Regions from separate parts of the Labrenzia sp. ATLA3 genome, predicted to be linked through region 1. Evidence: predicted binding sites of a transcription regulator. Region 1 holds the regulator's gene; each other region holds the start of a gene.
What was found. Region 1 encodes PhoB, which activates phosphate uptake and scavenging genes when phosphate is short. Its sites were predicted from a motif close to TGTCATNNANCTGTCAT; they were not measured.
Positions count from the first base shown of each region.

Region 1 (7,630 bases):
TCAAAGCGTCCAGATCGCCGGCGGGCACCTGATCGAAACCGGGCGCCTTCGGACCGAAGCCTTCAAGATACTTCGCCTGGCCGCCCGCTGCGATGGTCGCGATGGTCCGGCCGTGGAAGGCGCCTTCGAAGGTGATGATGTGAAACCGCTCGGGGTCGCCATTGTCATAATGATAGCGGCGCGCGCATTTGATGGCGGCTTCCATCGCCTCGGCGCCCGAATTCACGAAGAGCACCTTGTCGGCAAAGGTTTCCGCACACAAACGCTGCGCCAGCCGCTCACCGTCGGGCATCTGGTGCAGGTTGGACGTATGCCACAGCTTGGCGGCCTGATCCTGCAATGCCTTGACCAGATGCGGATGAGCATGACCGAGTGCGTTGACCGCGATGCCGGAACCGCAATCGAGGAATCGTCGGCCGTCAGTCGTTACCAGCCAGACACCTTCCCCATGATCGAAAGCCAGTTTCGATCTTGCGTAATTTCCGAATAGTGCAGTCGCGGACATAACCTCGTTTGTCTCCTTTAAACGCCCTTTCTGTCCCAGCGTCACCCAGACGCCAGGCCGACATCTGAAACAGTTGCCGAAGGGTCAAAACGCAACATGCCGCCCCGATGAGGCGGCACGTAGCGGCTTTCTTATACACTGCCCGTACCCTGCGCTGTCAATGGAAATGGCGCACAGGACATTTCACCCGTCCGGGAAGGCGGATTTCATAAAATTCTCAATGACCTCGCCATAATTGGGGAAAAGTCGTTTCATCCCCAACTGGTTTGGGTTCGGCGGTTGCCTGACAAATTAACGTTATTGTAACCTCTGAACAATCAAACACGAGATCTCGTGAGGCAAATCACCAAGAGGCACTAGATATGCCATCATTAAGCGTGCTCACGCATGCTTAACACGGGGTTAATGGCCGCAGGACGGTCAAACTAAAGGGTGCGGCGATGAGTTGGACAAACGAACGGGTTGAGCTTCTCAAAAAGCTTTGGGGCGACGGCTTGAGCGCAAGCCAGATTGCAGGCGAACTGGGTGGCGTCACACGGAATGCTGTCATCGGCAAGGTCCATCGCCTTGGTTTGTCCGGCCGTGCCAAGTCCACGTCTTCAAGCGCCAAGCCGCGCCGGCCGCGTACGGCAGCCCCCCCAGCGGGCGCCGCGCCAAAGAAACCAACCCCCACTCAGCCGCAGTCCATCGGCGCAACAGCACTTAAAGCAGACATGGCGCCTGCACCGGTGGCGGAAGCCAAGCCGCGCGTCGAACCGATTGCCGACCTGGTGCCGATCTCCAAGCGTGCGACCATCCTGACGCTGACAGAGCGGACCTGCAAATGGCCGATCGGCGATCCGGCGACCGACGACTTCTACTTCTGCGGCCGCCATTCCGATGCCGGGGTCCCCTACTGCGCCCATCACTGCAAGATCGCCTATCAGCCGGTCGCCGACCGCCGCCGCGACCGCAAGACGATGGCTCAGGCAGGCTGATAGCCTCCAGATAAATCCAGCTCGTAAAAACCCGCCGTTTCGGCGGGTTTTTTGTTTGAGTTTTCCCACGGCCAGGTGCTGCTTCCTGTGTGCCGCGTCTCACGAAGGCCCTGTGCATCCGTTGACCCGAGTGCCTTCGCTTCGAAAATGCCCCTTCATGGGAACAGAAGGTGACGACATCCTCCAGCTATTGACCATAGCCTGATCGAATGCCTGGCAGCGAAGACGCAGATAACTCTCACAGTCACATAGCCCCTGAAATGCAAAAAGCCCGCTTGTGGGCGGGCTTTCATTGCGTATTCCGCACTCTGCCCTCAGACAGCTGCAGAGGTGAACTGGTCGTTGAAGGCGTAGCCAGAACCGCGCACCGTGCGGATAGGGTCCTTTGCCTTGCCCTTGTTCAGCGCCTTGCGCAATCGGCCGACATGGACGTCGACCGTGCGTTCGTCCACATAGACATCATGGCCCCAGACGCCGTCGAGAAGCTGCTCGCGGGAGAAGACCCGGCCAGGCGAAGTCATCAGGAATTCCAGGAGACGAAACTCCGTCGGCCCCAAATGAATTTCCTTGGCATTGCGGCGGACACGGTGTGTTTCGCGATCCAGTTCGATATCGCCGGACCGCAGCATGGAAGATACCACTTCCGGGCTTGCCCGCCGCAGGATGGCGCGCACGCGGGCCATCAGCTCCGGCACGGAGAAAGGCTTGACCACATAGTCGTCGGCACCGGTCGACAGGCCGCGGATGCGCTCTGCTTCCTCGCCGCGCGCCGTCAGCATGATGACCGGCAGACGCTCGGTGTCCTCGCGCGCTCTCAGGCGGCGGCACAGTTCAATTCCGGACAGGCCCGGCAGCATCCAGTCAAGCAGCAACAGGTCTGGCAGGCTTTCCCGCAGGCGGATTTCCGCCTCGTCGCCCCGGACACAGGACTCGACCGAATATCCTTCTGCTTCCAAATTGTATCTCAAAAGAAGGCTGAGCGGTTCTTCGTCTTCAACGATGAGCACCTTCGGCATACATCTCGCTCCAATTACAGCAACCGGCGCCAGAGCGCCGGCCGTTCAGATCCTTTGCAAATGCGACAGAAGCCGGCGCTCAGACCGCGCCCGTTTCATCGACCTTTGCCCGGTCTTCCGGCAGACGTTCGCCAGTGACCATGTAGTAGACGTTCTCGGCGATGTTGGTCGCGTGGTCGCCGATGCGCTCGATGTTCTTGGCGCAGAACAGCAGGTGGACGCATTGGGTGATGACGCGCGGATCTTCCATCATGTAGGTCAAAAGCTCGCGGAAGATGGATGTGTAGATCGCATCAACCTCTGCATCGGCTTCCTGCACCCTGCGGGCAGCTTCCGGATCCTTCCGGGTATAGGCATCCAGCACCTGCTTGAGCTGAGACAGAGCAAGCTCGGTCATGTGCTCGACGCCGATCGCAAGCTTCTTGGACTGCAAGCCGCTGTCGATGGCGATCACCCGCTTGGCAACGTTCTTTGCAAGATCGCCGACACGTTCCAGGTCGTTGGCAATGCGGGTGGCAGCGGTGATTTCGCGCAGGTCCTGCCCCATCGGCTGACGACGAACGATCAGCTCGATCAGCTTCACTTCAAGTTCGTTGTAAAGGTTGTCCAGACGGACATCGCCTTTGATCGTCGCCTTGGCAAGCTCCAGGTCCTGCGACACCAGCGCAGAGACCGCATCGGCAAAGGCCTTCTCGGCAATACCGCCCATTTCGGCGACCTTGCCGGCCATGGCCGTCAGTTCGTCATCGTAAGCCGTGACTGTATGTTCAGACATCGTGTGTCCCCTTCAGAAACCTAAAAAATGCTTAGCCGAAGCGGCCCGTAATATAGTCCTGCGTACGCTTGTCCTTCGGATTGGTAAAGATGTCCTGCGTCAGACCTTCCTCAACCAAAATACCCAGATGGAAAAACGCGGTACGCTGAGACACACGGGCAGCCTGCTGCATCGAGTGGGTCACGATCACGATGGTGAAGTTTTCGCGCAGCTCGTCGATCAGCTCTTCCACCTTCGCGGTCGCGATGGGGTCAAGCGCCGAGCACGGTTCATCCATCAGGATCACTTCCGGGCTCACGGCAATCGCACGGGCGATGCACAGACGCTGCTGCTGACCGCCCGACATACCGGTACCCGGCTCGTCCAGACGGTTTTTGACTTCTTCCCAAAGCCCGGCCTTCTGCAGGCTGGAGGCCACGATTTCATCCAGCTCGGACTTGCTGCGAGCCAGGCCGTGGATCCGAGGGCCGTAGGCGATGTTGTCATAGATCGACTTCGGAAACGGGTTCGGCTTCTGGAACACCATGCCGACCTTTGCGCGCAGCTGCACCGGATCGACCTTGGGGTCGTAGATATTCTCGCCGTCGATCTTGATCGAGCCTTCGACGCGGCAGATGTCGATGGTGTCGTTCATCCGGTTGAGCGTGCGCAGGAAGGTCGACTTGCCACATCCGGAGGGGCCGATGAAGGCCGTCACGGACCGCGGCTGGATTTCGATGTCAACGTCTTTGATGGCGTGCGTATCGCCATAATAGACCTGCACCTTTTTCGCGGAAATTTTGCTTTCGGTCATGGTTTTCGCCTGTTCAAAATTCGGCATCTCGTTCATCGGAGCAATCCTTACCAGCGGCGCTCAAACCTGCGGCGCAGGATGATAGCGATAATGTTCATGGTCATGAGGAACACCAGCAGAACAATGATCCCGCCCCATGCGCGCTCATAGAATGCCGGATCGGCGCGTTTCGCCCATTCGTAAATCTGGGCCGGCATGGCCGAGTTCGGCGAGAAGAAACCGGCCGCCACACCATCGGGGAAGTTGGAGGCGATGAAGCCGACCATCCCGATCAGCAGCAGCGGAGCGGTTTCACCAAGGGCCTGCGCCAGACCGATGATCGTCCCAGTCAGAATGCCCGGCATGGCCAGCGGCAGCACATGGTGGAAGATCGACTGCATCTTGGATGCCCCGATCCCGAGCGCCGCATCGCGGATGCTTGGCGGAACCGCCTTCAGCGAGGCGCGGGTGGAGATGATGATCGTCGGCAGCGTCATCAGCGACAGCACCAGACCACCGACCAGCGGTGCGGACTGAGGCAGGTGCATGAACTGGATGAACACCGCCAGGCCGAGGATCCCGAATACGATGGACGGTACCGCGGCCAGGTTGGAGATATTCACCTCGATGAGATCGGTAAACTTGTTCTGCGGCGCGAACTCTTCCAGATAGATGGACGCGGCGACACCAATCGGCAGTGACAGGAACAGCACCACCAGCATCATGAACAGAGAGCCGATCATGGAGGCCCCGATGCCGGCCTGTTCCGGGCGGCTGTCGGACGCATCGGTTCCGGTGATGAAGGCCCAGTTGAAACGCTTCTCCAGAAGGCCGGCAGACTGCATCTGGTCTGCCAGATCCAGGTGCGCAGCGTCCAGGTTCTTGTCTTCGGCAAGGTCTTCCCGCTTGACGCGGCCCTTCAGGTAGCCGTCAACGCGGGACGAGGCGATCAAATCGAAAGTGACGGTCGAGCCGATCTTGTCCGGATTGGCGAGCACATAATCGCGGACCGTTGCTGCGGCACCTGAGGAGAACAGCTTCTCCATGTCCTTGGCCGACATATCGGTGGTGATCTTGTCACCGGCGAGTTCCCTGGCGAAGGCGTCGACGATGATGGCCCGGTATTTGGACGTCTTGACCACCGACTTTTCCGCGGCGGCAATCTGCTCCTGGTTGAGCGGCACATCCACCTTGATGAAGGTCTGGCTGAAGGCGCCGAGACCGTTGGAGAGGATCGCCCACAAGAGCGCGATAAGGAAGAACAGGCCAATGCCGATGGCAATGATGCCATAGAGCTTGAAGCGGGCTTCGGCGGCGTTGCGCTTCCTGGTCAGCGGATCGAGTTCGAGGATCGAGGTGATCCTGTTCGGGGCCGGAGCACTGGTCTTGCCCGACGGAGGCGTAAGGGTCGTGTCGGTCATTAGTCGTACTGCTCCCGATATTTGCGCACGATGTAGAGCGCGAAGATGTTGAGCCCCAGGGTCACGACAAACAGGGTCATACCGAGCGCGAAGGCGACCAGCGCTTCCGGGGAGGCAAAGTCGTTGTCGCCGGTGAGCTGGCTGACAATCTTCGCGGTCACGGTGGTCATCGCTTCGAGAGGGTTCATGCTGAGGCGGGCAGCGGCCCCGGCCCCCAGTACCACGATCATGGTTTCGCCGATGGCGCGAGAAGCCGCCAGCAGGACGGCACCGACGATACCCGGCAGGGCCGCCGGCAGAATGACCTGCTTCACCGTTTCGGAATGGGTGGCGCCAAGGCCGAGGGAGCCGTCGCGCATGGCCTGCGGCACGGCGTTGATGATGTCGTCGGAGAGGGAGCTGACGAAGGGGATCAGCATGATGCCCATGACCGCGCCTGCGGTGAATACCGAGGAAGCGCCTGACATCCAGCTAACGCCGAGCGCACCGCCGGAGCCGAACAGGTTCATCAGAAGCGGGCCGACCGTCAGCAGCGCAAAGAGACCGTACACGATGGTCGGAATACCGGCCAGGATCTCGAGCAACGGCTTTGCAACGGCACGCACGTGCGGCGTTGCATATTCGGACAGGTAAATTGCGGCGAACAGGCCGATCGGCACGGCAACAGCGAGCGCTATCAGGGAAATATACATGGTCGCCCAGATCAGCGGCACGATACCCAGCTCCGATCCGCCGCCGAAGCTCGGTGACCAGGTCAGGCCAAAGAAGAAATCCGCGGCCGGATAAAGCCGGAAGAACTCCACCGTGTTGAAGATCAGCGACAGCACGATGCCAACGGTCGTCAGGATAGCAATGGAAGCGGCTGCGATGAGGATGTAGCGGACAACCGTTTCCACCACATTGCGGGCGCGGAAATCCTTGTTGGTACGCAGGACAGCGACGGCGAAACCGATCAGACCGGCCGCCAGAACGACGATGGACCGCAGCAGCAGGCCGGTGCTGGAGATGCTGCGGTAGGTCTGTGCCGCCCGCAGCGTTTCGGCGGTTACCTCAGAACCGAGTGCGACACCGATCTCGCCGAGACGGCTGCGCACGTCGGTCAGCTCGATACGTATGGATGACGCCGTGTCAGCCGACATAGCGCCTTGGGACACTGCAAGGTCGAGCCCCTCGGCAACACGAACGACGTCGCTCATGACAAGGTCGAGCGAGCTTGCGGCAATGGTCTCTTCGGAAATCTTGGAGGATACCTGACTGTCCAGAACGATCGGCTGGATGATCAGCCAGGCAATAAGCAGCAGGAGGGCCGGCACAAGTATGGAAACGACGACATTCCAGCCGTAGTAGCCAGGCAGGGAATGAAGCTCTCGCGAATCCCCTCCGGCAGAACTTAACGCTTTTCCGCGGCCGACTATGTATCCGGCGGCAGCCAGAACCAGCAGCGCAATAAGAATATAGGGAAGTGACATAGGGCGACCCAACCGGCAAAGAAGAAAGAAAGGGCGGCCGAAGCCGCCCTTTCGGAAAGATGTGCTTAGTTGCCCATCGTTTCTTCGGCTTCAACGGAAGCCTGCGTAGCGGCAAGCTCCGGATCGGAAACCAGGCCATACTGGGCCAGCGGGCCATCCGGGCCAGCGATTTCGTCAGAAACGAAGAACTGAGCGTATTCTTTCAGGCCCGGGATCACGCCGATGTGTGCCTTCTTGACGTAGAAGAACAGCGGACGGGAAACCGGATACTCACCCGATGCGATGGTTTCGGTGGAAGGAGCAATACCGTCCATCGTTGCCACTTTGAGCTTGTCGGTATTGTTTTCGTAAAAAGCCAGACCGAAAACGCCAACGCCGTTCGGGTTGGAGTCGATGCGGGCCAGGGTCTCGGTGTAGTCGCCGTCGATATCCACAGACTTGCCATCGGTGCGAACTGCGATGCAGGCGTCTTCAGCGTCGTCTTCGGACATGCCGCTGTCGATCATGGCCTTCAGAGCGCCGGATTCTTCACAACCGACAGCCAGAACTTTTTCTTCGAACACTTCACGGGTGCCGTGCTTGGTGCCCGGGATGAAAGCAGCGATTTCTGCGTCCGGCAGGGATGCGTCAACTTCGGACCACTTGGTGTACGGGTTGTCGACGATCTGGCCGTCCTTCAGGACTTTTGGCGCCAG
Region 1 covers NZ_JBXUKV010000006.1:183,382-191,011, reverse strand. The annotation lists gene AC2A6O_RS17580 (aspartate aminotransferase family protein) at 1-505, opposite strand, end outside; gene AC2A6O_RS17575 (GcrA family cell cycle regulator) at 946-1,482, shown strand; gene phoB (phosphate regulon transcriptional regulator PhoB) at 1,797-2,498, opposite strand; gene phoU (phosphate signaling complex protein PhoU) at 2,578-3,273, opposite strand; gene pstB (phosphate ABC transporter ATP-binding protein PstB) at 3,305-4,102, opposite strand; gene pstA (phosphate ABC transporter permease PstA) at 4,114-5,466, opposite strand; gene pstC (phosphate ABC transporter permease subunit PstC) at 5,466-6,935, opposite strand; gene AC2A6O_RS17545 (substrate-binding domain-containing protein) at 7,001-7,630, opposite strand, start outside.

Region 2 (7,630 bases), 100 kb from region 1:
TTGCCTTCTGGGTCGGCGGAACGCGGGACAACGCCAGGGATATTCCCGAACTGGAACGTCTGCCGGCTGCGGCGGGTATAAAGGTGTTCATGGGGTCTTCCACCGGTGATCTTCTGGTGGAAGACGACAAGGGCGTGAAGGAAATCCTGTCCGTGACCCGCCGCCGGGCAGCCTTCCACTCCGAAGACGAGTTCCGCCTGCGGGAACGCCAGGGTGAGCGTGTTGAAGGTGACCCGAGTTCCCATCCGATCTGGCGCGACGAGATCGCAGCTCTCCAGTGCACCCAGCGGCTGGTGGGCATCGCGCGCGAAACCGGCGCGAAGATCCACATTCTGCATCTGTCGACGGCGGAAGAGGTGGATTTCCTCATCGACCACAAGGACGTTGCCTCGATTGAGGTCACCCCGCACCATCTGACGCTGACGGACGAAGCCTACCACCGGCTGGGCACGCTGGTTCAGATGAACCCGCCGGTGCGTGCCCCACGTCATTCTGAACGCCTGTGGTGGGCACTGGAGCAGGGCATTCTCGACATTTTCGGCTCAGATCATGCGCCGCATCTGCTGGAAGAAAAACAGAAGCCCTATCCGGCTTCGCCGTCTGGCATGACCGGTGTGCAGACGCTGGTACCGATCATGCTGGATCACATCAATGCAGGCCGTCTCAGCCTTGCACGTTTCGTCGACATGACCAGTGCGGGCCCGGCCCGTCTCTTCCAGACTGCGCGCAAGGGCCGGATCGCCGTCGGCTACGATGCCGACTTCACGGTGGTCGACATGAAGCGCAAGGAAACCATCCGCAACGAGTGGATTGCCTCCAAATGCGGCTGGACGCCCTATGACGGCAAGGAGGTCACCGGCTGGCCGGTTGGCACGGTCGTCCGTGGGCAGCGCGTCATGTGGGATGGTGAACTGGCGGCACCCTCGCGCGGTGAAGCCGTCCGCTTCCTTGACGCACTGAAAGCCTGAAAAAGCCGTTCCTGAAAATCTGTGACGTGAGGGGCTGTTCTCCCTGTTCAGGCCCAGTTCACGTAGCGTCTGCTAACTTTACAAAATGTGATGTGAATAACAGCGGCGAGATAGCTAGTGTGCGACCTTGCGGCTGAAAGGTGGAAGGAAACCAATAAGTAACCGTGTTTCCTAACCCGATCTACACAGATGTTGGGTACAGTTTTAATCGAGCTTTATGGGTTTTTGCGTTGGGGAGCTCAGGGATGTTGTCATTGAAAAAAAATAGCCGGAGCAGGCGCACACGTTCGCTGCTCAGCCTCACCGGTGCCGCAGTTATGTCAGTCGCCGTCATGTCGACGGCCTTTGCGCGCGACGGCGCTCCGGAAGCGGATGCCGCAAGCGAGCCGCCATTGCACATGCTCGTTTCGCTGGACGAACAGAAAATCAAGGTCTACCGCGGCCTGGATCTGATCGAGATTTCGTCGATTTCTTCCGGAAAGCGCGGACACAGCACACCTACTGGCGTGTTTTCCATTCTGGAAAAGAAGCGCAAGCACTTTTCCAATCTCTACAACGATGCGCCGATGCCGTTCATGCAGCGGCTGACATGGTCAGGCATTGCTCTGCATGTCGGCAGGCTGCCCGGCTATCCGGCTTCTCACGGCTGCATTCGGCTGCCCAAAGCCTTTGCGCGGTCGCTTTACAGCATGACCGAGCGCGGCATGCATGTTGTCGTGACCAGGGGAGAGGCAAATCCGCTCGGAGTACATCACGCGGTGCTGCCTCAGCCCTACGTGCCGGAAACCGAGGTCGCGAGCCTGACGGACGAGACCATCGCGTCTGATCCGGCTCTGCGTGGAGCCATTCAGGAAGCGCCTTTGCAGGCCAATCTGCCTGCGGTCCAGCCGGAAAACCCGTATTTCGACTTGCCGCTGCGGATGATCATCACGCCGCAGAAAGCACCGAGCCGTGTGCAGGTGCTGCAGCAACTGCTCAACCAGATGGGCTTCAATGCCGGTCCGGAAGACGGTGTCATGGGCCGCAAGACCCGGGCAGCCATCAGCCTGTATCAGGAAGGCGCCGACTTGCCGGTCACCGGTCATTTGACCGATGCGCTTGAAACCCGCATTCGTGCCGACGCCGGCTACGAAGAACCGCAGAACGCCACGTTGCGGATCCGCCGCAAGTTCCGCGATGTATATTCCGCACAGGTCACGATCAAGGATATCGATCAGGAAATCGGAACACACGTTTTCACCGCGATGGATTTCAAACCGGGTGACACGTCCGTTGACTGGATCGCGGTTTCCGCGGAAGGGGAACGTGGCGGATCTTCAATGGAAGTTCTCGACCGGATCGAGATGTCCAGGAAGGTGGGACTTGAAGTTTCGAAGATGCTGACTCCGGGCTCGTCCCTGACGGTTACAGACCGCAACTTCACCCGCAACACCGGCCTTGGAACCGACTTTGTGGTGATCACCCGCTAGGTTCAGATTTCCCGACGTGCTGGACAAGTGTCAGGCCCCCGCTCTCGCGGGGGCCTTTTTCATTCTGCCGTTACCGATCAGCAGGCGCGGTATACTTCAGATTGTGGCAGTAGAAGTTAAAACCTATAGTATTGAAGGCAAATTGATCAATTATGGCGTGTATCGACATTGTTAAATGTGACAGGCTCACGGAAAATTTACAATAATGCTTCAGAAGTACCCTCAGTTAGTTTCCTCAGAGGTACGTCAGATGAAATACAACAGCATTCCACTGACCTGGAAAATTGCCATTCCGGCAGTGACTGTTTTCGCCTTCACCGTTCTGGTCGCAATTATCAGCCTGAATTCCCTTCACAAAGGAATGCTCGATGAGCGTCTCCTGAGTATCAAGAACATCGACCAGTCTGCGATCGCGATAGCGAAACGGTACAATGATATGGCCGTGGCTGGTACTCTGACCGAAGAGGAAGCCAGACAGCGTGCAGCGGTTGCCATCGGCGGAATGCAGTTCAGCGGTAACGGCTATATTTTCGTCTATGACAAGAAAGGAACGCTGCTGGTCCACCCGCGCTCCGAGATTGTCGGAGATAATCGCTGGGACAACGTCGACCCGGATGGCGTCTATATCACGAGAGAACTGATCAAGGCAGGCGACGCCGGCGGCGCCTATATTCAATATCAGACCAGGAAGAAGACCGGGGACGAGGTCTATCCCAAGCACGCATGGAGCGAGCTTTTCGCTCCCTGGGGTTGGTACGTCGGCAGCGGTGTCTATGTGGATGATCTTGACGCTGCGTATTGGAGCGCCGCCATTGTAATGATCGCTGTGTCTGCCATCGGTGCGCTCGTTGCGGGTTTCGTTGCCTTTTTCACGATCCGCAGTATCAGCCGCCCGATCAAGGCCCTTACCGACAACATGAACAGTCTTGCGGAAGGCAACAGTTCCATTGAGGTCGTGGGAACCGACCGCGGGGACGAAATCGGCCAGATGGCATCCGCCATGGAGGTCTTCGTGCGCAACGAGAACACGCGCAAGCAGCTTGAAGAAGAACAGCTGGCCAACCAGGAACAGGCTGCGCAGCGTGGTGAGGAAATCCAGCGCATGAGTGCCGAGTTCGATCGCCAGATCATGGAGATGATGAACATCATCGAAGGTTCGGTCAGCCGTCTGCAGAGCGCATCGGAGGAAATGACCAACGGCGCGGAACAGACGACGTCCCAGAGTGGCCTCGTCTCAAACGCCTCCTCTCAGGCCGCCCGCAACGTGGAAACGGTTGCCGCGGCTGCGGAAGAGCTTTCGGCATCGGTGAACGAAATCCGGCGTCAGGTACAATCCTCCAGCGAGATCGCCTCCCAGGCAGCTTCTGAAGCCCGTGCCACCAACGAGCGGATGAACGGTCTCTCCGAAGCAGCCGGGCGTATCGGCGAAGTGGTGACCCTGATTCAGGCAATTGCCGAACAGACGAACCTTCTGGCCCTGAACGCAACGATCGAGGCAGCGCGCGCAGGCGAAGCCGGCAAGGGCTTTGCTGTCGTTGCTGCCGAGGTCAAGGAACTTGCCACCCAGACGTCGAAGGCAACCGAGGAAATCTCCAGCCAGATCTCGGCAATTCAGGGCGAAACCCAGTCCGCTGCGAATGCAATCTCGTCCGTGACGCAGATCATCAACAGCATGAACGAAATCGCACAGTCGATTTCTTCGGCGGTTGAAGAACAAGGTGTGGCGACGCAGGAAATCGCTGAGAATGCGACAGAAGCATCCCGGAGCACGGTGGAAGTGACCAACAGCATCGAGAGCGTCTCCCTGGCGGCTGAAAGCACCCGTCACAATGCGGAAACAGTCGATGTCTCTGCACGCCAGCTCGAAGAAAACGCCAAGACCCTGAAGGGTCAGGTTGCAGCGTTCCTGGACGGCGTACGGACACAGTCCGCAGCCTGATCAGCTTTCGGTAATAATGCATCAAGGCCCCCGCATTTGCGGGGGTCTTTTTTGTGTGCTTTCAGGTGTCCGTCCCGACAAGGGAAGTTAGACCAGAACCGGATTGGCCAGTGTCCGCCGACCGTTTTATTGTCCGGATGACGGCTCGAATCTCCCCAAACGTCACCAAACTGTCGTGTCCGTCACGTATCGGAAGGCAGTTTATTGGCGCAGGTGACTCGGGAGAAAGACATGGCGCAGAGCACGCTCACCGCATCGAAGAAACGTCTGAAGAATGCGGTTCACCGGTCTGAAGCAACTTCCAGGGACGGCTTTCTGGAGCGCCTGTTTACGTTCGCCTTCAAGGGGCTCGTCTACCCGCAGATCTGGGAAGACCCGGACGTCGACATGAAGGCACTGCGCCTGACGCCGGACTCCAGAATGATCGCCATTGCGTCGGGCGGCTGCAATGTCATGTCCTATCTGACGGCAAACCCGGCCGAAATCACTGCGGTTGATCTTAACCGCGCGCATGTTGCGCTGGGCCGCCTGAAACTGGCCGCCGCCAGGCATCTGCCGAATTACGAGGTCTTCTACAGGTTCTTTGGCGAAGCCGACGAAAAGGCCAATGTGGCTGCCTATCAGCGTTTCCTGAAGGACAAGCTCGATGCTGAAACCGTTGTCTACTGGGAAGGCCGGGACATTGCCAACTGGGGCCGCAAGCGGATCACGCTGTTCTCGCGCGATCTCTATCATCACGGCCTGTTGGGCTATTGCATCGGTGCCGGCCACCTGATTGCGAAGCTCTATGGCATCGACCCGAAGTACATGGTCAAGACCAAGTCCCTGGAGGAGCAGCGCAGCTTCTTCGATACCGCGCTGGCGCCGCTGTTCGACAAACGCCTGGTGCGCTGGGCAACGTCGAAGAAGATGTCTCTCTACGGACTGGGCATCCCGCCTGCGCAATATGATGCGCTGGTGTCCGCCAGTGCAGAAGGCGATATGTCCGCGGTGCTGCGTCAGCGGCTTGAGAAACTCGCTTGCGACTTTTCCATGCAGGACAACTATTTTGCCTGGCAGGCCTTTGGCCGGGGCTATGCCCCCGGTGGTCAGGATAGCACCGGTCCCGCAGGGCCTCTGCCGCCCTATCTGAAGCGGGAACATTTCGAGGAAATTCGCCAGCGTGCGGGCCGTGTCCGGGTGCTCAACCGCAATTTCACCGAGCATCTCCAGTCGGTTCAGGAAAAGACGCTTGATGCCTATGTGTTGCTCGACGCGCAGGACTGGATGACCGACCATCAGCTCAACGCGCTCTGGACCGAAATCACCCGCACTGCCCGCCCGGGAGCCCGGGTCATCTTCCGCACGGCTGCCGAACCGACATTGCTGCCGGGCCGCGTCGCCGACCAGATCCTGGATCGCTGGACCTATGAGGAAGAGGAAAGCCTGGAACACGGCCGTCAGGACCGGTCTTCCATCTATGGCGGCTTCCATCTTTATGTGTTCAACGGCTAGACTGGCCATTCTCGGTACGGAAAACGAGCATCATGACCCAAGCTGTCGAAACGGCCCGGCTGATGGATGCCGTCTATCGTCATCAGCGCCATTTTTACGACCTGACCCGCAAGTTCTACCTGCTCGGGCGCGACAGGCTGATCCGTGATCTCCAGCCTCCACGTGGCGGCAATGTTCTGGAACTCGGCTGCGGCACGGGCCGGAACCTGATTGCGGCAGCCAAGGCCTATCCGGACGTCCGCTTCTTCGGTGTCGACATTTCCAGGAACATGCTGGAAACCGCGCAAAAGAACATCGACAAGGCAGGCCTGACGGAGCGGATCACGCTTGTGGAAGGTGATGCCGCCAATCCCGCTGTAACGGAAGGCCTGGGCGTGTCGGCATTCGACCGCGTGTTCTATTCCTACACGCTGTCCATGATCCCGATCTGGCGCGAAGCGCTGACGGCAGGTGCCGCCCGGCTGGCGCCGGACGGGCGTATTCACGTGGTCGATTTCGGTCAACAGGAGCGCATGCCGGGCTGGTTCAAACGCCTGCTCTTCGCCTGGCTGAAATCCTTCCACGTGTCTCCGCGCGCAGGGCTGGAAGACGAACTGAAAGACCTGGCTGCCCAAAATGGGGCGGTGCTGTCGTTCCACCGCCCATACGCCGGCTACACGGATTATGCGGTGATCGCCAAGCCGGTGTAAGCGCCGCGCCGAGGGGGGCTGTTCTGCGTCAGAGAAACGGGCGCTGACCTCAGGGACATCCCTGTTCGGCCCAGAGCCGCAAGGCATTCTTGAAGACACCGCCATAGGGGTGTTCCTTTGCCACGGCGCGGGACTTGTCAGCGACATAGGTCTTGGCCTGGTCGCACAGGTTGGCCTGTTCCCAGTGATGGCACGCAGCGCAGGTCTTGTCCTTCCAGACAGCCTCCGGCAGGCCTTCGATCGGCGGGAATTTCGGTGACCCTGTGATCAGCTCCGAAATGCTTCGGCTGGCGATGTCAGGCGTTCCCATGGCAAGCGGCGCATTGAACGCAATCACCGCAGGCGGGCCTTTCTGATCCTTGGTCGTTGCGGGCTGCTGCGTGGCCACAGGCGTGTCTTCGGGCGGTGGCTGAGTGGCAACCGGATCCTTGCTCTGCTCCTTGTTCAGGATCGTCTGCTGTTCCAGACGCGCCAGTTCGGCAAACGCCCCGTTTGGATAGGCGTCAAGATAGGTTTGATAGGCGCTTGCCGTGCCTGCACGACGCGCTGTTTCGATCATCTCGCGTTCGCTCGTCTGGGGGGCAGCCGGCTCGGAGGCCCCTTGCGGCGGAGCTTTAGCCGATGCGACGGGCTGTGCTTCCTTCTCCATCAGGACCGTCAGGAGCTTCCTGGCTTCTCCGGAATAGCGGCTGTCCGGGTGCGCGCGCAGGAACAAGAGCACCTGTAGCGGATCGTTGCTGAGTTTGACCGAGTCCCAGATCTGGCGAAGTTCGACTTCTTCCTGGGTAGGCGCCTTGACTGGAAGGAACTGGAAATCGACGGTGAGTGACGACGTATCCCACGGTGTCTGCTGGTTGTTCGTATCCTTCAGAACGTCGATCCGAACTTCCCTGAAAAGGGTTTCGACGGACATTCCGGGTGTCTGCATGTGCCGGGCCAGGGCTTCTGTGAAGGGGCTGTTGCCGTCGACACCGTCAAGAGCAACATCGCCCGGGGCTGTCGAGTAGGCCAGGAAGGTGCCCCTGGGGGCCTTCATTTCCGCAAGGCCATTGTCGCTCAGGTCCGGAATCG
Region 2 covers NZ_JBXUKV010000006.1:79,256-86,885, forward strand. The annotation lists gene AC2A6O_RS17090 (dihydroorotase) at 1-968, shown strand, start outside; gene AC2A6O_RS17095 (L,D-transpeptidase family protein) at 1,286-2,437, shown strand; gene AC2A6O_RS17100 (methyl-accepting chemotaxis protein) at 2,688-4,376, shown strand; gene AC2A6O_RS17105 (BtaA family protein) at 4,608-5,870, shown strand; gene AC2A6O_RS17110 (class I SAM-dependent methyltransferase) at 5,903-6,559, shown strand; gene AC2A6O_RS17115 (caspase family protein) at 6,609-7,630, opposite strand, start outside.
Region 2: AC2A6O_RS17105 (BtaA family protein) is a predicted target of PhoB. The motif match lies at 4,537-4,553, and genes of this name have one in related genera.

Region 3 (7,630 bases), on a different contig from region 1:
TCGTCCCGGTCAAAGTGTTTTTCCTGAATGCCGACCATCTTGGCGAACGTAGCGTCTATTGCAACAAGCGCCGCCAGCAATTTGCTGTCCGTCACGATGGCGATCTTGTTGAGATGCTGCATGTTGGCCAGCACCCATCTGATGTCCTCCTTGGCAGCCTCGAAGGACACGCCGACATGATCACCCAGAACGACCAGAACGCTGATCTTGCCCTGGTCCTCGATCATTTCTTCTGCCCGGGCGATCAGGCTCTGTTCCTGTTCGACATCGACTTTTCCGGAAATTTCGACCCCGAGAACAGCACCGTGGCTGCGGGGCAGGATAGTGTACATGCTGCTTCCTCCGGCAGTGTCTGACTGGTACATCCGGAAGCGTAAACCCATTCTCGGCAAATAAGAAACTGTCTGACCGGAACCGGAGCCTCTTCGGCGGGAAACGTCGTCGAGGAGGTGTGTCATGATGGGTCGCTCAGGCGTTTTACCGGCGGGCATCCGTCATCAAGGCCTGGGTCAGACCGTCGACCGTTTCCCGCATCTGGCGGGTCAGGGCGCAGCAGTCGGTACGATCGCGGCCATAACCCATGTTGAATGCGTAAAACGAAGGGGCCTGCCTGGGCATCAAGACGTGCTGAAGCATGGTTTCCAGCTTGTCGAACGCCTTGGCGATTTGAGCCTCTGCCGTTTTTGCCGCTGCATATTCATCCCAAAGCGACAGCAGCTCTTCAGCCACGTCTGCCGGCAGTGGTTCGCACAAGGTTAGAAAGTCCCGCCGTTCCCGATCCTGCCGGTTGTCGCCGGGTGTCTGCAAGGGGGCGGGGATATCTCCCGAAATGGCTTCACCGAGATCATGCACAAGCGTCAGTTTCAGGAGTTTGAGCAAGTCGATCGCTTTCAGCTCCTGTTCGAACAGCAGGACCATCAAGGCGAGCCGCCAGCTGTGTTCAGCCGTGCTTTCAGGCCTGCCATTGGCGGTCGTCCCTGAGCGAAGCGTGTCTTTCAGCTGCTCGGCAGATTGCAGGAAATCCAGGAGACCGGTCAGTCTGGCTGAGGAGATGTCCGGAAGATTGAGGGGAGGGGCGGTCTGTGTCATGGCGGCCAGACTAGGCCTGGTGGCCAGCTCGGACGAGCTTCCGCATAATTTATGCGCCAGACATTTATGCTGGTTTACGTGCCAGGCAATTCTTCGCGGACAAGGCGGGCAAAACGCCCATCGGAAAGCGGCAGGCGCGATATCCGGATGGTGCTTTCCGGAATGGTCATTTCCGGAAAATCGACATGTTCCGTGCTGTAGACAATGTCCGGGGCGTCTGGTTCGAACCAGCCATAGTCGGCCAGCCGATGCTCGGTTGCCCTTATGCCTTCGGACGCAAAACGCCAAAGGGGACGATTGAGAAACTCACTCACCGGGGCGCGCCATTCACAGGCACGCGGGCCGGACATGGCCAGCAGCCTGTGTGTGAGGTCGCAGACCAGATGCACGGGAACGGCTGACCGGGAGACCAGATCGAGCAGGGCCTTGTCGGCGGCGCTTTGCGGACGCGCCCTGAGCAGGCGAATGATTTTCGTCCTGTCATGGCCATCCGGCTGCACTTTGCCGCTCTCCCAGCGTGAAATCCGCGTCTGAGAGACGCCGAGTTCATGAGCCAGGGTTTCCTGCTTGACCCGGTTCAGCACGCGCCAGCGCCGGAGCGACGGGCCAAGACTGCTTTCCAGAACGGCGGTTTCTGTTCCCATACGCCAAGTGTAACGCGTCCATGTCCCTTTGTGCAGCAGGAAACGCCGCGCGGGCCACTCAGGCCAGGGCCACAGCCACGGCAGGGTCAGCGGTATTTTTCGATGAATTCGTCGATAGACAACTTGCGAAAGTCCGGAAGCCGTTGCTTCAGCTCGTCGTGGCTCCAGTCCCACCAGGAAATATCGATCAGGGCCTGTTCCTGCTGTTCGGAGAAACGCCGTTTGATTTCCCTGGCGGCCACACCGCCGACAACGGTGTAGGGCGCGACATCCTTGGAAACGACGGCCCCGGCCGCGACAATTGCCCCCGTGCCGATGGAAACGCCTGCCAGAACCGTAGCGTTGTGGCCAATCCACACGTCATGGCCGATGGTCACCCAGTCGTCCTTGCGCCACTGGAAGAACTCAGCGTCGTCCTCGCCGAGGTCATAGGCTGCCGCGCGATAGGTGAAGTGGTGCTGGGAGGCCCGCCAGGTCGCGTGGTTTCCCGGGTTGATGCGCACACGCCGGGCGATGGAACAGAACTTGCCGATCGTCGACCAGACGACATCACCTTCCTGCACGATATAGGAATAGTCCCCCATGCTGCTTTCGCGCATTTCCGTGCGTGCCCCCACCTCGGTCCAAATACCGAGATCACAGTTCAACACCCTGGCGTCCGGGTGAATGTTCGGGGCTTCGGTGAGGGCAGGCTTCTGGATCGGCGCGGACATGTGGGCTCCATCATCGGTGGCAGGGATATCTGAGCTGGCTTTTAGCCTTGCCTGTACCGACCGTCATGACGCTTTGATGACCGTGAGGTGACTTCCTTATCTTTTTTCACGGGCATCACCACAGGCGAAAGGGCCCCCGGCAAGTGAGGGCTGTCGTTTTGAACACGGATTTCTGAGCAGACTAAAGTCAGGCAGGTGAAATGCCGACAGGACTCGGAAAGCTCTGAGAGACTTACGGAATCCCTGCATTGGACGGTTCTCCTGACCGCGCTCCAGGTCTGGATGTCATTGATTTGTCATAAAATTTTAGGCCTCCAGACAAAGGACTGTCATTTTTCTGTAATCGTCCGATGGCTCTTGTCGCGCAGCACAAAGAACACAACGGACAGGGCTGGCGCGTGATTCAATTTAAGGAAGTCACCAAGACCTTCGGGTCTCGGACCGCGGTCAACAAAGTAAGTTTTGATATCGACAAACCGCAAATGGTCGGGATCATTGGCCGGTCCGGCGCCGGCAAATCCACTTTGCTGCGCATGATCAACCGGCTGACGCCGGCAAGCTCCGGGCAGATCCTGTTCGAGGACCGGGACATTCTCGGTTTGAAGGGCGGCATGATGCGCCGCTGGCAGCGCGATTGCGCCATGGTTTTCCAGCAGTTCAACCTGGTTCCGCGTCTGGATGTGGTCACCAACGTGATGCTTGGCCGTCTCAACGGTCACGGCACCTTGAAAAGTCTCTTCAATATCTTCAGCCAGGAAGACGTCAATTCCGCGCTCGCGGCGCTCGACAGGCTGGGTATTGCCCAGGAAGCCACCAAACGGGCCGAGGAGCTGTCCGGCGGCCAGCAGCAACGCGTTGCCATTGCCCGCGCCCTGATGCAGGACCCGCACATGATCCTGGCGGACGAGCCGATTGCCTCTCTCGATCCGATGAATGCCAAGATCGTGATGGATGCGCTGCGCGAAATCCATGAGCGCGACAACAAGATCGTCATCTGCAACCTGCACACGCTCGACACAGCCCGGACCTATTGCGACCGGGTGATTGGCATGCGCGACGGTTTCCTCGTGTTCGACGGGCCTCCGGAAGCGCTGACCACGGCTGTCGCACGCGAAATCTACGGGGCCGATGAGAGCTTCAACGAGGCGGCGACGTCCACCGCCATCGATGCCGGCCAGGCCGGCTCCACAGAATCCGCCGGTGCGATGACCCCGGCGGTGGCAGCGGTCTGATCCGTCTGCGCACCCGCTTAACGTCATCACTATTGAGAACTCTGGGGGAGTGTCCCAAATGAAACTCGTTGCTAAAGTTGCTGCACTTGCTGCCGTCAGCATGATTGCCCTGAACGCTTCTGTTGCCGGTGCAGCGGAAATCACTGAATTCCGTATCGGCCTGCTCGGCGGCGAAAACGCTTCCGACCGTCTGCGTGCCAACGAATGCCTGCGCGAAAAGACCGAGGAACTGCTCGGCGTTCCCACCAAGCTGTTCGCTCCGGCTGACTACAACGGCGTCATCGAAGGCCTGCTTGGCGGCAACCTCGACATGGCCTGGCTCGGTGCTTCCGGCTACGCAAAAGTGTTCCTGACTGACCCGGAAGCTGTTGAGCCGGTTCTGGTCAAGGTCAACAACGACGGCAGCTACGGCTACTATTCCATCGGCTTTGCCCGCGTTGACAGCGAGATCAATTCCCTCGCGGACATGAAGGGCAAGACCTTCGGCTTCGGCGACCCGAACTCCACCTCCGGCTACCTGATCCCGTCCATCGAAATCCCGAAACTCGGCTACTCCATGGAGCCGGGCGACTATTTCTCCGACGTCGTCTTTACCGGTGGTCACGAGCAGACCATCGTTGCTGTGTTCAACGGCGACATTGCCGCCGGTGTGACCTGGGCTGACGGCCTCGGCGAATGGGAAGACGGCTACAACTCCGGTGCGCTGCGCAAGGCAACCGATGCCGGTCTGGTCGACATGACCGAGATCAAGGAAATCTGGCGTTCGCCAGTGATCCCGGAAGGCCCGGTCGTTCTGTCCAAGAAGCTTCCGGACGACGTCAAGGCGAAGATGACCGAACTGATGGCCAACCTCGTCAAGGACGACCAGGAATGTGCCTATGGTGTCATGGCCGGTGAAGCACGCGGCTTCGAACCGATCACCCATGAAGCTTACGAGTCGATCGTCGCAGCCCGCAAGGCAAAGAGCGAATAATCGCCAGCTTCGAACTTTGCGCGGGCCGGCTTCTGGCCCGCGTATTGCCCTTGGGGGTCGGCAACCGGCCTCAACGCCGCCCGAAGAGCCTGGCTTCGGCAGGATGAAGCCTGCAACGCCACTCCGCTCCGGATGAAGCGAGCATCAAGTAAAGGTTCCAAACAATGGCTGTTGCCGCACTCGAGCAGGAAATCCTGTCCATGCGCAAACGCCGCCAGCTCTATTCAATGATAGGGCTGCTGCTGGTCGTCGCGGTTCTGGTCTCCGGATATTCAAAATCCAATGCCATGAACTCCGGCGGGTTCATTCAGGGCCTGTCGAAGTTCTTCGACTATCCGGGCGAAATCGTCGTTGAAGCCTTTGATGCCGGACCGGCCTTTTTCTCGCTGGTGTTGCAGTTTGTGCCGGCCATGATGGAAACCTTGAACATTGCCGCGGTCGCGACCCTTCTGGGCGGTGCAATGGCGGTGGTGCTGGCCATGGCCTCCACACGAAATGTCGATAGCTGGGGACCGCTGATCCCGGTGGTCCGCCGCATCATGGACATTACGCGCGCCTTTCCCGAACTGATCATCGCCCTGTTCCTGATCTTCGTGCTCGGGTCCAGTCCGGTGCCGGCCATGATCGCGGTTGCCTTTCACACGGCCGGGGCGCTCGGCAAACTCTTCTCCGAAGTGAACGAGAACATCGACCGCAAGCCCATCGAGGGCCTGTCGGCCTGCGGGGCCAGCTGGTTGCAGCGCATCCGGTTTGCCGTGCTGCCCCAGGTCGCGCCGAACTATCTCAGCTATTTTCTGCTGCGCCTGGAAATCAACGTGCGCGCTTCGGCCATCCTCGGCTTCGTCGGTGCCGGTGGTATCGGTCAGGAGCTGCGTCGCACCATCGGCTGGGGCAAGGGCGCGGGCGATGAAACCGCCGCGATCTTCGTCCTTCTGTTCATAACCATCATGGCCATCGACCAGCTTTCGTCCTACCTGCGCGGCAAGCTGGTTGGCTCCGGCCGGGCGCATTGAGGGAAAATCTCATGACCGTCGATACGCTCGAAACACCCGTCACCCAGGCATTGGTCTGGGGCCAGATCCGCCGGCGGGCGCTGGTTACAGTGGCTCTACCGCTCGCAGTCCTCACATACCTCGTCTACACGTGGTTTGCTTTCGGCGTGCCGGAACTGCTCTCCCGCGCCCAACCGGAGCGGGCCTTGATTCTGGCAACCGATTCCGTTGCCTACAAGGTTCATGTCACCAAGGATTTCCGGCACAACGACTTCAAAGTCGCCATAGAAGGCGAGCGCACTGCGACATACGACAATGCGAAGTTGCCGGAGTGGGTGCAGATCGAAGGCGAAAACGGCGTGGTCGATCTCGGGGACGGTTACCAGGTCGAGATTGACGGCAAGACGGCCCTGTTCACGATTCCCGGCTACGGCGTGGTCAAAGGCACCGCGACTGCCAAGGGCGTCGACACCGTTCTGCCGGACGGGCCAGTTCCGGACTGGATCAAGGACAATCCGCGCAAACTCGACGTTCGTCCGACGCTTGACCGGCGCCTGCAGATCACCAAGACGAAGATCGAGGTTCACAACTACTTCGGTGGCTGGGAGAATTTCTGGTTCCCGTTCCGCTCGCCGCTCTACGGCATGTCCTTCAGCCAGCTTTATGCGCTGGCGTTGAGCGCGGATCGCATGGACCCGGACACATCGAACCTCTGGTTCATCGTCAACGAGTTCCTTAAGAACCCCGACTGGCAGCACGGCAAGGTCTTCACCGCCTTGTTCGAGACCATCATGATGGCGGTGCTCGGCACGCTGACGGCCGCGTTCTTCGGTCTGCCGCTGGCATTTCTGGCCGCGCGCAATTTCACGCCGTCGAAACTGTTTCACTTCGGAACCCGTCGTCTCTTCGACTTCCTGCGCGGCATCGACATGCTGATCTGGTCGCTGATCTTCATTCGCGCGTTCGGCCTCGGACCGCTGACCGGGGCGCTGGCAATTGCCTTCACCGACACCGGTTCGCTCGGCAAGCTGTTTTCCGAAGCACTGGAGAACATCGACAACAAGCAGGTTGAAGGCGTGAGGGCGACCGGCGCCAACCAGATCCAGCGGTATCGCTACGGGGTGATCCCGCAGATCCTGCCTGTTTTCGTGTCCCAGGTGCTTTATTACCTGGAATCCAACACCCGGTCGGCCACGGTCATCGGCGCACTCGGGGCAGGGGGCATCGGTCTCTTGCTGGTCGAAACCATGAAGACCTCGCGCGATTGGGAAAACACCAGCTACATCATCATCCTGACCATCGTCGTGGTGATAATGATGGACCAGGCGTCTGGCTGGTTGCGCCGGAAGCTGATTGAAGGAAAATAAGGCCTTCCGACCGGAAAAAGGGATGACCCGGCGCGGCAGTGGCGTCGGGTTTGTCTTGATAACTTCAGCTACCCTCTTTTTGCCGTATTTATGTCGCGCTAGCGTGTCAGCGTTCGACAAATCGTTTCGAAGCTGCGGAGGGGCCTGTGCGTCAGGGCATGCGAAATCATCTGGTAAATGTTGCGTTCGGAACCGGTCTGTCGATGATGGCCATGACAGGATCGGCCTTTGCCATCGAAAGCTGTGTGGCTTCATTGAAGAAGCAGGCGGTTGCTGCCGGTGTCCGTCCGGAAATCGCCGAGCGCATGTTGTCGGGCGCAACCTTTGACGAGAAAGTCATTCGCTTCTCGACGTCCCAGCCCGAGCACAAGACCGAAATCTGGGACTACATGGCCTTTCTGGTCGACACACAGCGGATCCAGGACGGCAAGGCCAATCTGAAGAAGCACAGCCGAACGCTCTCCTCCATCGAAAAGCGATACGGTGTCGACCGGCATGTGGTGCTGGCTGTCTGGGGGATCGAGAGTGACTACGGTAATTTCCGGGGCGATTTCTACACACCGCACGCGCTGGCCAATCTGGCGTGCGCCGGCAAGCGGCGCCAGAAGTATTTTCGGGGC
Region 3 covers NZ_JBXUKV010000001.1:699,932-707,561, reverse strand. The annotation lists gene AC2A6O_RS03170 (SpoIIAA family protein) at 1-332, opposite strand, end outside; gene AC2A6O_RS03165 (HD domain-containing protein) at 478-1,089, opposite strand; gene AC2A6O_RS03160 (helix-turn-helix domain-containing protein) at 1,164-1,733, opposite strand; gene AC2A6O_RS03155 (DapH/DapD/GlmU-related protein) at 1,820-2,446, opposite strand; gene phnC (phosphonate ABC transporter ATP-binding protein) at 2,845-3,678, shown strand; gene phnD (phosphonate ABC transporter substrate-binding protein) at 3,737-4,651, shown strand; gene phnE (phosphonate ABC transporter, permease protein PhnE) at 4,816-5,664, shown strand; gene phnE (phosphonate ABC transporter, permease protein PhnE) at 5,676-7,010, shown strand; gene AC2A6O_RS03130 (lytic murein transglycosylase) at 7,214-7,630, shown strand, end outside.
Region 3: phnC (phosphonate ABC transporter ATP-binding protein) is a predicted target of PhoB. The motif match lies at 2,730-2,746, and genes of this name have one in related genera.

Region 4 (7,630 bases), on a different contig from region 1:
AGCGATCGACAGGTTGTTCTTCATTTCCGAAGTTATGCCAAGCCGTTTGGCGGTATCGGCAACGGTTCCTGCGCCAACCTCATAGGTAAGCTGCGCGGCGACAGTATTCAGCGACATGCTGAGCGCCCGCGTCAGCGTTACCGGGCCGTAGTAGTCCTTGGTATAGTTCTTGGGCGACCAGTTGCCGTACCGAACCGGCTGGTCCTGGCGGATGGTCTGGGGCGACAGGCCATTTTCAAGTGCGGACAGGTAGACGAACGGCTTGAAGGACGAGCCCGGCTGCCGCTTGGCATAGACGGCGCGGTTGTACTGGCTCTTGGCATAATCGGCCCCGCCGACCAGCGCCTTCACGGCGCCTGCGGTATCCAGCGTCACGACCGCGCCCTGGGAAACGCCGTATTTCTTGCGGTTTTCCTTCAAGGCACCACGCAACGCCTTCTCGGCGGCACGCTGCATTTTCGGGTCGATGGTGGTGTCGACAACGATGTCGCTCTCGATTGAGCCGATGAAATGCGGCAGCACGTCCATCACCCAGTCGGCGGCATAGTTTTCGCTGGCACTGGTGTAGCGGCGCACCACCTTGGCTGGCGCGGCCAGAGCGTTCTTGGCCTCATCATCGGTGATGTAGCCTTCCTCGTGCATGGCGGCGAGCACAAGCTGGGCCCGCTCTTCGGCAAGGTCCGGGTTACGGGCGGGCGAATAGCGCGACGGGGCTTTCAGCAGGCCCGCAATGGTGGCCGCTTCCGGAATGGTCAAAAGCCGTGCGGATTTACCGTAGTACCGGCGGGCAGCGGCATCCACGCCATAGGCGCCGGAGCCGAGATAGACCCGGTTCAGATACATTTCCAGGATCTCGTCCTTGGAATATTCGGCCTCCAGCCAGAAGGCGAGTATCAGTTCCTGGATCTTGCGTTTGATCGTCCGGTCCTGTTCCAGAAACAGGTTCTTGGCAAGCTGCTGCGTCAACGTAGAGCCGCCCTGCTGCAGGCGGCCGGAGGTGAAGTTGGTATAGACCGCACGGGCAAGGCCGATCGGGTCGACGCCGAAATGCGAGCGGAAGCGCCGGTCCTCGATGGCAATGACGGCATTGGGCAGATAGGGCGGCAATTGCTCCAGCCGCACGGCTTCGCCGCCCGTGTCACCACGGTTTGCCAGCAATTCGCCATTGGCGGCGACGATCTTGACGTTGGGCGGCCGCGCCGGAACCTGCCATTCGGAGGTCGGCGGCAGGAAGGCGGCGTAATAGCCAATGAGGCAGACGACGGCGATGGTGCCCCAGATGCCGAGCACCATGCTCCAGTAGAGGCCGCGCTTGAGAAAACGGCCGAATGCAGTCGGCGCCTGAAACCTGTTCTTGCGCTTTGTCTTGCGCCGCTTGGCACCGGACCGGCCGCCGCCCCTTCCGGTACCACCGCCGCCATTGCCCTTCTTGGCTGTCTTGCGGGTGGAGGAGGCGGGTTTTTTCTTGGCCGGCGCCTTGCGCGTCTTGCCCTTGCCGGACTTCTTGGAAGACGGCGCAGCCGGGCGATCCTGCGGGCTTAAACGCAGGTCGAGCAGGCTGCTGCCTGAATTTCCGAATGTTGGTTCAACACGCGGCTGGCGTTTCGCCCGAGGCGCCATTGATCCTTCGTCCCCTAACTCCGTACCAACCAGGGTTGGCGTTATCCGGCAAAGCGCCGGTTTCCCCGGAGATGAGCTTAAATTGCGGCGATTTAAGGGGGCGTTAAGGCTACCGGGAATTGCGCGGTTTGCAGGGGGAAGTGAGAATAGAGCCCACCCGCGCGGCCAATGCGCCTGAACCGGCTTCCACCCGGACGCAAAAAGCATTGCAGTCCGGGCCTATGGCTCAGGCCGCAGTCGTGCAGGACAGGCCAACGCGCCAAGCGGCTTAGCTGGAATAGCGGCTCGCGTCGGCGCCGTAGTAATTGACGTAGCGGGTGTTGAGTTCGGACACCGGCATGATGATCAGCACATCCGTCGTGCCGAATTGATGATCGATCACGGCACCGTCGCCGATGAACGCACCGAGGCGCAGGTAACCCTTCACCAGCGGCGGCAGGGCACGCAGCGCTTCCTTGGAATTGAGTTCCTCGGCCGTCATGCGGTTCATTTCGACGTATCTGTCTCCCACCGCGCGCACGCGCCATTCTTCCGGGGCGCGAGCATGGTGATGCAGGAAGGAAAGCTGGCCGGCGATGGCATCCGGGTTGGTGCTTTCGATCGAGGCACAGCCGAGCATGACATCGATATTGTGGCGCAGCACATAGGCCCAGATGCCGTGCCACAGCAGCTCGACGGTTTTCTTGTTGCGGTAGGGTTTGAGCACGCAGGAGCGGCCGAGTTCCATGAACCGCTTGCCAGGGTTGGCGTCGATCAGCGACTGGATGTCGTATTCGGCGGCGGTGTAAAACCCGGAATGCTGATCTGCAATTTCCTGGCGCAGGATCCGGTAGGTTCCCACGATTTCAGGCTTTAGCCGGCCCAGCTTGTTGCGTTTCATCAAATTGTGATCGACCACAAGCAGGTGATCACAATAGGCATCGAAAGGATCCGCGTCACGGCGGGTCGCCAGGGTGTGCGCGTCGGCAATGGCCGACATTTCCTCGTAGAAAACATCGTACCGCAGGCGCTGCGCTTTTTTCACTTCCTTGAAGTTGCGGGCCATCCGCACTTCCAGAGAGCCGATCCGACCAAGCGTTTCGCCGGTTTTGACCGGTGTCTGCAGGGCAGGCCCGATGCGCCGCGTGTTGGGAAGGTTGGAATCCGGACGCATCGCCGGTGTAAATTTCCTGACCAGTTTCCTGGGCGAAAACAGCCCTTGCCGCATTATGGACATTCCACCCTCGTGTATTCCTTATGGCGCACCTTACAGGTTTCACAGGTTGTTGTCTGTTTCACCTGACAAATTACCTTTGCCGGAACAGGACGTCCGAACCCGGTCAGTGTGCTTCACACCTTGCCGTAGAACATACTATTCCGACAGATGGATGACACTCCGTTTTTTGCGCCGTGTTTTCCACGTGCGAGCTTAGACCACTCTTGCAGCTTTGTGAATCTTCACGAAAACCGGTCGCAGCGTTCCAGCTTGCGGGCTGTTGCATGGCGGACAGGAAGCGTTCAGGCGCGGGTGACTTCGGCCAGAGCGTCGGAAATTGCCTCCACGGAGAGCGGCTTCGTCAGATAGCCGGCGGCTCCAACTTCAGTGGCCTTGTCTCGGGCATCCTTCATCACGTCGGCGGTCACGATCAGCACCGGCACATTGGGCCGCCCCGCAGCCTTTTCGTCTGCGCGGATCTGGCGGACCGCCTGAAATCCGTCGAGACCGGGCATATGCAAATCCATCAGGATTGCATCATAAGCGCCACTGGCGGCTTCCTCGACGGCCTTTTCGCCGTCGATCACCATCACCGGTACATGGCCGAGCTTGCGCAGCATGGCTTCGCTCAGCAGCCGGTTGATGTCATTGTCTTCGGCCACAAGCAGGCGCAGCGGCCGGGCAGGCACCTGGTAGCGGTTCGGCAGGAAGCCGTTGCTGACAGGCTCGGCGCTGGCGTCCCAGGCATGTTCCATGCCCTCGTCCTCCAGAAGACCGGAAAAGATCTGGACAAGGGTCTCGATCCTCACCGGGCGGATGAGGTAGGCGGCATATCCGGCTTCGCGCAGATGGTCGAGACGCTCGCGTTCCGGAGGGGCAATCATCACGACGGCAGGGGCCTTGCAGCCGGTCAGGCGGGCAGAGGCCAGCCAACCGCCGCTGTCGGACAGGGCGCCATTGTCGACCACCAGAAGGTCTGCTTCGGCCAGCGCGGCGTCGAGATCCGCGCTGCCTGGCGCATGCACGCTCACATCGGCCGCATGGTATTGCAGCCGTCTGGCCAGCAGCGGGCATTCGATCTGGCTGGTGCTGACGAACACGATCCTGCGGCCTTCCAGCTTGGCCAGGCGCGGGTCCGTGTCGGCGACAAGCGATTCGGGGATCGGCAGGGACACGCGGAACAGGGCGCCGCCGTCTCCCGCAGGCTGCGCGGTGATTTCGCCGCCCATCAGGCCGGCAAGCCGCTGCGCGATGGCAAGACCAAGACCGGTTCCACCGAACTTGCGCGCCGGACCATGGTCAACCTGTTCGAATTCCTGAAACAGCCGCTCGGCTTCCTCTTCATCGAAGCCGATGCCGCTGTCGCGCACGTCGATATCCAGAAAACCGCCGCCGTCCGGATTGGGACGTCCGGTCAACTCCACGGCAACGCCGCCCTCATCGGTAAACTTGATACCATTGCCGATGAGATTGTAGAGGATCTGACGGACACGGGTGGCGTCCAGCGTCACCTCTTCCGGCAGTTTCGGGTCGAGCATCGAGCCGATTTCAAGCGATTTGGCGTGTGCCTTCGGGGCGAGCAGCTCAACGACGCTTTCCACCAGCGCGCCGACCGGGACCGGGGCTGCCTGTATGTCGAGCTTGCCGGCTTCCACCTTGGAAAAGTCGAGCACTTCGTCGATCAGGAGAAGCAGCGTTTCGCCGGAGGTTTCCAGCGCCTCGATGTAGGCGCTCTGTTCCTTGGTCAGCCTTGTGTCGCGCAGAAGCGCGGCCATGCCCAGAACACCGTTGAGCGGGGTGCGGATTTCGTGGCTGACGGTCGCAAGAAAACGCGATTTCGCCTCGTTGGAGCTTTCCGCCGAATGACGGGCGGCCAGCAATTCTTCCTCAATCAGGCGGCGTTCCGTGACATCGCGCAGAACGGTCTGCACGAGCTGACGGTCCGTTGCCGTATCGCGCACCGGAATGTCGATGCGCGAGAACCAGCGCGGCCCCTGCGCGGTGTCGATGTGCAGATCCTGAAACCCCATGCCGGGCGTCGTCTTGTCCAGCGCCTGGGTGACGGCGTTTTCAAGGCCGACTTCCTCAAGCAGCGGCAGGTTCAGCGTTGCGCCCGGTTGCAAGGCATGCCCGAACCCGAAAACATCGTCGGCAGCCGAATTGACATAGGTGATGGTTCCATCCTGGTCCCGCCGCACCACAACGTCGCCGAGCGTCGCCAGAATACTGGCATGGCGTTCGTCGGATTCGCCTAGTTCCCAGGCACGGTCTTCAAGTTCCTCGCATCGCGCCATCAAACGGCGGATCTTGTCGTCTTTCACCTGAAGCGCCTGCACGGACCGCTGCATGTCGTCTGCAAACAGACGCCAGACGGCCAATCCGCCAGCAAAGAAGGTCAGGCCAAGGCCCAGAAACCGGTTCAGGCCCTCGCCGGAAACCATCACAAAGCCCGCGGCAAGGCCAACGATCATGCCGGCCAGAGCAAGGTGCTGCAGAGATTTGGCGGGTGCCGACACGGGAATGTCGGTCGCCCGGCGGCCGGGCCCGACGTCTGGTCCGCTGTCATCGTCGCGGTGGGTTTCCGCCCTGTGTGAATAATCGTCCGTAGTTAAGGTGCCCGCAGAAGAATGCTTTTGCTCTTCGACGAAGAATTTCTCCTGCGCGTCATCGGCTGCTGGCGCGTCTTTGGCTGCGCGTTCGCTGTTTTGACTGACCAAGATAACTACTCTCTACAAGATCCTGTTGCCTTGAGAGTGCGATGGAATCTTTGAGAAACCGTTTCATCGGTCGATCAAAAAGGTAAATCGGTGGTTTCCCGCCACGTTCATATGCACTCTTCAAGCACCGGACCGGCGCCGGTATTGGTAATTCCGACAGGGTCAGCAATGCGGTTGCGGAACGCTGCTGTAGATTTCCGGCAATCGGCAACGATGATCTAAGGACCGTATTTGGCTGGCAACCGCTCAAACAAAAAGCCCGGCAGTAAACTGCCGGGCTTTCAGGATCGGGTCGTCGCTTCGGCGTCTTAGCGGACGTCGATGAAACCGATGATCTTGCGTACGTCCTTCAGCACCGGTTCGGCGATGGCGGAGGCCTTTTCGGCGCCGTCCTTCAGGATAGCGTCGATCTCGGCCCTGTCGTCCATCAGATGGCGCATTTGGTCGGTCATCGGTGAGAGTTTCTCAACCGCAAGGTCGGACAGGGCCGGCTTGAACGCGGAGAACTGCTGGCCGCCATATTCCTTCAGCACATCGGCCTTGGTCGCGCCGCTCAGGGCGGCAAAGATGCCGACAAGGTTGTCCGCTTCCGGCCGGCCTTCCAGGCCGTCCGTTTCGCTCGGCAGAGCGTCCGGATCGGTCTTGGCTTTCTTGATCTTCTTGGAGATCGAGTCCGCGTCGTCCGTCAGATTGATGCGAGACAGGTCCGACGGGTCGGACTTTGACATCTTCTTGGTGCCATCGCGCAGCGACATGATCCGGGTGGCCGGACCGGCGATCATCGGTTCGGTCAGCGGGAAATAGAGATATTCCGGCAGTTCCGGCGAAGGCGTCGGGTTCGCGATCCCAATATCCAGTTCCTTGATGCGCTCCGCAAAGTCATTGTTGAACTTGGCGGCGATGTCGCGGGTCAGTTCCAGATGCTGTTTCTGGTCGTCGCCGACCGGAACGTGGGTCGCGCGGTAGGCCAGGATGTCGGCAGCCATCAGGTTCGGATAGGCGAACAGGCCAACGGAGGCGTTTTCCTTGTTCTTGCCTGCCTTTTCCTTGAACTGGGTCATGCGGTTGAGCCAGCCCATGCGCGCCACGCAGTTGAAGATCCAGGCAAGTTCGGTGTGTTCGCGAACCTGGCTCTGGTTGAAGATGATCGATTTTTTCGGATCGATGCCGGCAGCCATATAGGCAGCGGTCACTTCACGGGTTGCCTGGGCAAGCTCGTGCGGATCCGGAAACCCTGCGGTGATGGCGTGGCTGTCGACGACGCAGAAGATCGTCGGCATTTGATCCTGCAACGGAACCCAGCGCGAAACAGCGCCCAGATAGTTGCCAAGATGCAGATTGCCTGTCGGCTGGACGCCGGAAAAGACACGGGGCTGGAACTCCGCCATTTCAGATCCCTTTTATGGTGCGGCCGGTTGGAAGGGCGCTATGAATGTTTGGGCGGGCCGGGTTTAAGCCCGGTCCGTGATCCATGCAAGCCGGAAACGGTGCGCTCCGGCGTTTCGCGCTCAGGTGTTGCGTCGTCTCAACGCTTTGAGCATGCCGATAAGGTCCGCCCCGCCGCTGAGCTGGGTGAACACGGCAAAGGTGACCATGCCGACGAGCACGAGCAGTAACAGACTGCCCGCACGCACGGCCAGCCACGGCGCCGACAGCCAGGACGCCATGTAGACGGCGGCAAAATGCACAACGACCCCCATCAGCAGGCTGGCAAGCACCACCAGCGACAGACGCCGGAGCAGCTTGAAATCCGGCTGGAAATGGCCGCGCCGCCACAGAACGATGATCAGCAACCCGGTGTTCACCCAGCCAGCCAGCGTGGTGGCCAGCGCGATGCCGACATGCTGGAGCACCGGAAAGAGCGCGATTGACAGGCCGACGTTCACGACCATGCCGATAACGGCGAAGATCATCGGCGTCTTGGTGTCTTCCCGGGCGAAATAGCCGGGCGAAAACACCTTGTTGAGCACGAAGGCAGGCAAACCGAAGGAAAATGCCGTAAGAGCCGCGGCGGTGCCTTCCACGGCAGCAGCATCGAAGCGCACGCGCTGAAACAGCACCGAGACGATTTCCTGCGGCACGACCGCCAGCGCGACCG
Region 4 covers NZ_JBXUKV010000003.1:630,843-638,472, forward strand. The annotation lists gene AC2A6O_RS10935 (transglycosylase domain-containing protein) at 1-1,620, opposite strand, end outside; gene olsB (l-ornithine N(alpha)-acyltransferase) at 1,889-2,827, opposite strand; gene AC2A6O_RS10945 (ATP-binding protein) at 3,118-5,532, opposite strand; gene trpS (tryptophan--tRNA ligase) at 5,841-6,920, opposite strand; gene murJ (murein biosynthesis integral membrane protein MurJ) at 7,041-7,630, opposite strand, start outside.
Region 4: olsB (l-ornithine N(alpha)-acyltransferase) is a predicted target of PhoB. The motif match lies at 2,977-2,993, and genes of this name have one in related genera.